2 regions of the Clostridium sp. LXY-7 genome follow, and region 2 is predicted to be linked to the other one. Evidence: a T-box and tRNA genes for the amino acid it is inferred to sense, from the RefSeq annotation. Region 2 holds a T-box; the other holds one or more tRNA genes.

Region 1 (3,433 bases), on a different contig from region 2:
GCAAAGAGCACTGAACTGACTAACATCTCCTTCAGCAAAATCGTCTTTAGTTACAGACAATTTGATAGCTTTAAAGATGTATCTTTGAATGAATTTTAGTTTAAAAGTTAAAAATAAATGAGTCCCGAATAGAAGAATAATTAATGGATACCCCCACAAAAATGATGCAGCATTGCTAATAAACTCCGCCATAATAAAAAAATACCCCCCTGTAAAAAAATTTATATAATATAAATATATTCACAATATGAATATATTATGAATTATATATGAAAAATATTGCAAAAAAAACGTACCCTAAAAATGAAAAATAATTTTGAAAATATACTTGAATTTCTGTAACATTAAGAATTAAGCTGTTTATTAAGTAAGATTATATCATCGAAAAATTTGCAAAACAAGCTAAATTTTCAGAATATTTGAATTTTTGATAAAGTATTTGTAAATCATCACATTAAGAATTATAAAATAGCATTTAGTATTTATAAAAATAAGATTTGTTAAAAATAATACAAAATGAAATAGATAAATTTATAACTTGCAATACGGAGATATGTAAAATATATAAATAATAATTATTATTTGTTGACATAAATTATTTGATACAATATAATAATCACATAGAGATCATAAAAGAAGATTCAGTGAGTTGAATATAAAATGTAAGTATTAGGGAGGAATAATATTATGAAAAAGTTTGTTTGTACAGTATGTGGATATATACATGAAGGAAATACAGCGCCAGAAAGCTGCCCAGTATGTAAAGTATCATCAGATAAGTTTATAGAAAAAAATGAAGGTGCAATAGCTTGGGCAGATGAGCATAGAATAGGAATTGCAAAAGATATAGATCCTGAAGTTATAGAAGGATTAAGAGCTAACTTTGTTGGAGAGTGTACAGAGGTTGGAATGTATCTTGCTATGAGTCGTCAAGCAGATAGAGAAGGGTATCCAGAGATTGCTGAAGCTTACAAGAGAATAGCTTTTGAAGAAGCAGAGCATGCAGCTAAGTTTGCTGAATTGTTAGGTGAAGTAGTATCTGAGGATACAAAAACTAATCTTCAAATGAGAGTAGATGCAGAACATGGAGCGTGCCAAGGTAAAAAAGATCTAGCAACTTTAGCTAAGAAGTTAAATTTAGATGCTATCCATGATACAGTGCATGAAATGTGTAAAGATGAAGCTAGACATGGAACTGCATTTAATGGATTATTAAAAAGATATTTTTAACAAATTATATATTTAAAATAGCATAATATTTGAAACACCATATAAATAATAAGAATTAATAAAAAAGACTTTGCAAATTGCAAAGTCTTTTTTACATGGAGCAGGTGAAGGGAATCGAACCCTCGCCAATAGCTTGGGAAGCTAATGTACTACCATTATACTACACCTGCATAACTATAACTATAATTATATTATACTCCAAATGCATAATATGTAAAGAGTATAATTATAAATTGTTGTAAATAAAGATGCTATGCAGGCATAAAATAGGTTATTTAATTAACAATTTTTGTTAATATTCTGCAATAAATTAGTAATGTAGTCATTAGAAATAAAATCTTGATTTTTTAATTTCCTTATAAATTCTACTAAAGATGGATTTATAAGCATGAATTCTTCTACATCTAAGGGAAGAGAGTTTCTAGTTTCAGCAGCCAAGTCAAAAAATAAATTTAGTTCCTTCTTATTATAGTTAATATCAAAAATATTCGTTAAAAGAATAAGAGTTTCCTTGGGAAAAGCATATCTTTTCCCATTCTCTACATCAGCTAGATAGGTTAAGCTTATATCTAATTTTTGAGCCATAGTTCGAAGGCTCCATCCTTTTTCTTTTCTTCTTTCCTTAATATAATCGCCAAAAGTAATATTATAATTTTCCATAAATAATACCTCCTTATAAACATAGTACGCTTAACAGCTTAATAATTCAAGTAAAAATAGTATATCTACAAATATTTATTCATATAAATATAGAAAAGTTAAAATTATTATGGGGGATATATATGAAAACAAGAAAAGCATTAGGTAATTTTATAATATGTGCATTATTTGCGATCCTTTTTAACATTCTCGTTTTAATTTTGAAAGGAGAACAGGCAGGTATTGAATTTTTAGGAGGATACTTGATTGAACTTAGTTTAAGTTTAGACAATCTATTTTTATTTTTAATGGTTTTTTCTAGCTTTGGTATACCTAGCAGATATCAGAAAAGAGTATTAAATTATGGTGTTTTTGGTGCTATAATTTTAAGATTAATTTTTATATTATTAGGAGTGTCTGTTGTTAACAAGTTTCATTGGGTTTTATATTTCTTTGGAATTTTATTAATACTTAGTTCTCTTAAAATGATATTTAAGGTAGATAAAGAAATAGATTTCAAAAGAAGTTATATATATAAGGGATTAAGATTTATAATTCCATTTACAGATAGTTTAGTTGGAGAAAAATTTTTTGTAAGAAAGAATAAAATTTTATATGCAACACCTTTATTTGCTATACTTCTAATTATAGAGATGTCAGATATTTTATTTGCAATAGATTCTATACCTGCAATTTTTTCTATAACCACAGATCCATTTATTGTGTATACCTCGAATATCTTTGCAATACTTGGATTAAGAAGTTTATATTTTATTTTAGTAAAAATAAATAACATGTTTAAATATGTACAGTATGGAGTAGCTGGCATTTTAATGTTTACAGGTATAAAACTATCTATATTATATTTTAATATAGAGATACCGGTAATGAATTCTATACTGGTAATAGTTATAATACTTATAATAAGTATTATAATTTCCCTCATCAGTGAAGCTATAGCGTGTGTATCTAATAAACTTAATTAAAAGGAGAGAGGAATCTCTCCTGATTTTACATATCAAGCCAATTAGCAGATCCCTTGTAGAAAAACTCAGTGTGTCTACATTTAGGACAAACATATACATCAAAAATTAAATGTTCCTCATAATCAAACAAGGTGGCGAATAATCCTCTATTGTTATCTTGAGAGTCAAACCTGTACTCCTTTAAGTATTTCATTTCATTATTACAGCGGACACAATTAATTAAATTATTATCATTCATAAAAGACAGCTCCTTTTTAGTTTTATTACAATATATATTTATACATATGAGTTCTAATTCCTTTACTTTAGTAGAATTTTAGTTATTATTAGAGTATAATTTTATGGGATAACAACTTATCATAAAAGGAGTAATATATGTCACTTAGTATTAAGATATCTAATTTTGAAGGTCCATTTGATTTGTTACTACATCTTATTAAAAAAAATCAGATGGATATTTATAATATAAGTATTTTTGAAATTACGAAACAATATCTAGGATATTTAGATCAGATGAAGGAAATGGATTTGGATATTACCTCTGAATTTATAGTAATTGCGGCTACTTTAATTGAAAT
Region 2 (3,433 bases):
TTTTTTATCGAAAGCTGTTACTTCGGCTCCTAATTTTCTTAAAAATTTTATTAGCGGAATATTACTTACCCCTATTCCTACTACAGCTACATTTTTACTATAAATAAATGTTTTAAATTCATTAAAATTTCTTTTCATACCTAATCCTCCGATACAGTAAAACTGTATTTCAATATTACTATTTTAATTATATCACATTTAACAGCTTTAAAAATGATAAACTTCCATTGCCATACAGCATATTAACTTCTATTAATTTTAATTCTTTATATTATTTTATATCTTATTTTATATCAAATTTTTCAGAAAATATTTAATATAATTAATATAAAAACTTAATCTTTGCATATTGCTTTGCAAATTTCGCTATGTTATACTCTCATTATGCTGGATGAAAATATGTTAAAATGATTCCCCAAAATTTTGACATAAAGCATAACATATCCCCATGATTAAACCCTATTTTTACCGGATGAAAATCCGGTTATTTTTTTATCTTTTTACCCTAATTACTTCTAATAAAAACACTATATTTTTTGTCGTATTATGTATTTTTATAGTTTTGTCTCTTTTATGAATCATATAATAAAAAAAGGCTCTGTTTTTAATATAATGTTGAAAATGTACTAAAGTATCATATCTGTAAATCAACACATATTAAAATCATTGCCTTATTTATATACTAAAACTCTAATTTCCCTTCTACATAGGCTACTAACTCATCTATAGACAATCTTATTTGTTCCATAGTGTCTCTATCTCTTACAGTTACTGAGTTATCTTCTAATGTATCAAAGTCTACAGTTATACAGAATGGAGTTCCTATCTCATCTTCTCTTCTATATCTCTTTCCTATGCTTCCAGCTTCATCATAATCCACATTAAACTTCTTAGCTAACATTCCATATACTTCTAAAGCTTTTTCACTTAATTTTTTACTCAATGGTAATACCGCTGCCTTAAATGGTGCTAATGCAGGATGTAAATGTAATACATTTCTCACATCCCCACCTTCTAATTCCTCTTCCTCATAAGCATTACATAAGAATGCCAATGCAACTCTATCTGCTCCAAGTGAAGGCTCTATGCAATATGGTACATATTTTTCATTTGTAGTTGGATCAAGATATGATAAATCTTCTCCTGAATGTTCCATATGTTTCTTTAAATCATAATCTGTTCTATCAGCTATTCCCCATAGTTCCCCCCAGCCAAATGGGAATAAAAACTCTATATCGCAAGTAGCATTACTGTAAAAAGATAATTCTTCTTTACTGTGATCTCTAAATCTTAATCTTTCTTCTTGCATTCCTAATGCGAATAAGAATGTTCTACATTGTTCCTTCCAATAATCAAACCATTCTAAATCTGTACCTGGTTTGCAAAAAAATTCAAGTTCCATTTGTTCAAACTCTCTAGTTCTAAATGTAAAGTTCCCTGGAGTAATTTCATTCCTAAAGGATTTTCCTATTTGAGCTATACCAAAAGGTACTTTTTTCCTTGAGGTTCTTTGAGCGTTTTTAAAGTTAACGAATATACCTTGTGCTGTTTCCGGTCTTAAATATATCTCACTTTTACTATCTTCTGTTATACCTTGGAATGTCTTAAACATAAGATTAAACTTTCTAATATCAGTGAAATTTTTCTTTCCACATTTAGGACAAACTATCTCATTCTTTTCAATATACTCTTTATATTCTTCATTTGACCATCCATCAGCTACAGCCACTTCAGCACCTTGAGCTGTCATATGATCTTCAACTAATTTATCAGCTCTAAATCTAGCCTTACAATCCTTACAATCCATTAATGGATCTGAAAAACCACCTATATGTCCAGACGCTACCCATACCTCTGGATTCATTAATATTGCACAGTCTAATCCAACATTATATGGGCTTTCTTGAACAAATTTTTTCCACCAAGCTTTCTTTACATTGTTTTTAAATTCTACTCCCAATGGACCATAATCCCAAGAGTTAGCAAGACCTCCATAAATCTCTGATCCCGAGAATACAAATCCCCTATTTTTACATAATGCTACTAGCTTATCCATTGTTAATTCATTTGCCATATATATACCTCCACTTATATTTATTTGCCTTTATACATATTTAGATAAATAAAAAAAGCCTTAACCAGCTAAGGGACGAAATTAATTCCGCGGTTCCACCCTTATTGGCTATAGCCCATCTCTACAAACTTATTTAACTCCAAAGCTCCCTTCATAGTATTCATCTAGCAGTTTACACCCTACACTACCTCTCTATAAAACTTATACTACTACTTTTCTTTATCATAGTTATTATATTAGATTTTATTTATTCGTAATCATCATCAATTTTATTCTCTTCAAGTATAACAAAATAGCTGACTTCAAAGTCAGCATACATGCAAAATTTGGCTCCGTGGAGAGGATTCGAACCTCCAACCTATCGGTTAACAGCCGAGTGCTCCACCATTGAGCTACCACGGAATATTCATTAATTACAATATCATTATAGCAAATTATTAATAAAATGCAATACCTTATTTTCAATTTTACACATTAAATTTATATATATATTATAGACCAAAATGTTTCTCATTATACTGACTTCTATATTAATATACGTCAACCCAAATGGAAATTACAGAAAGCTAGATTCACAAGTAAATAATTTCGCTTGAGAATTTCGCTTTGTGTAACTTATTGCCATATGATTTACTTTTATTGTAATGGTTTCATTGTTGGGAATAGTATAACGTCTCTTATTGAAACAGAATCGGTTAAGAACATTACTATTCTATCTATACCTATTCCTAATCCACCTGTTGGAGGCATTCCGACTTCAAGTGCACTCATAAATTCTTCATCTATCATATAAGCTTCATCATCCCCAAGTTCTCTTTCTTTAGCTTGCTGCTCAAATCTATCTCTTTGAACTATAGGATCATTAAGCTCTGAGTATGCATTGCATACCTCTCTTCCATAGATAAACCCTTCAAATCTTTCTGTAAATTCATCATTCCCACGTTTTTTCTTAGTTAATGGTGAAATCTCAACTGGATAGTCACAAAGGAATGTAGGTTGAATTAAATGCTTTTCTGCATATTCCTCAAATAATGCGTTTAATATATCAGCCTTTGTACAATCCTTTAATTCTTTTTTAAATTCTAAATGCTTTTCTTTAGCTATAGCTCTTGCTTCTTCATCAGTTTTAATGTTATTAAAATCTATATCTGAATATTCCTTTACTGCATCTACCATAGTTAATCTTCTCCATGGTGGTGTAAAATCTATCTCCGTTCCTTGGTATACAAGTTTAGTTGTGCCATGAACCTTCTCACATACATATGCAATTAAATCCTCTGTTATTTTCATCATATCATTATAATCAGCATAAGCTTCATATAATTCTATCATTGTAAACTCTGGGTTATGTCTTATACT

Evidence for each region. The T-box of region 2 lies ahead of ACI48Q_RS18725 (glycine--tRNA ligase). A T-box ahead of a tRNA ligase gene usually reads a tRNA of that ligase, here a tRNA-Gly.
Region 1: it encodes a tRNA-Gly, which carries the amino acid that the T-box ahead of ACI48Q_RS18725 (glycine--tRNA ligase) is inferred to sense. The anticodon was not compared.

Annotation. Positions count from the first base shown of each region.
Region 1 is NZ_JBLLJL010000002.1:31,257-34,689, forward strand. Features, by position in the region: gene ACI48Q_RS07035 (alanine/glycine:cation symporter family protein) at 1-192, opposite strand, end outside; gene ACI48Q_RS07040 (NADH peroxidase) at 688-1,230, shown strand; tRNA gene ACI48Q_RS07045 (tRNA-Gly) at 1,327-1,400, opposite strand; gene ACI48Q_RS07050 (helix-turn-helix domain-containing protein) at 1,510-1,890, opposite strand; gene ACI48Q_RS07055 (TerC/Alx family metal homeostasis membrane protein) at 2,013-2,855, shown strand; gene ACI48Q_RS07060 (zinc ribbon domain-containing protein) at 2,881-3,093, opposite strand; gene ACI48Q_RS07065 (segregation/condensation protein A) at 3,231-3,433, shown strand, end outside.
Region 2 is NZ_JBLLJL010000006.1:1,915-5,347, forward strand. Features, by position in the region: gene murD (UDP-N-acetylmuramoyl-L-alanine--D-glutamate ligase) at 1-138, opposite strand, end outside; gene ACI48Q_RS18725 (glycine--tRNA ligase) at 683-2,074, opposite strand; T-box leader at 2,143-2,309, opposite strand; tRNA gene ACI48Q_RS18730 (tRNA-Asn) at 2,402-2,476, opposite strand; gene lysS (lysine--tRNA ligase) at 2,711-3,433, opposite strand, start outside.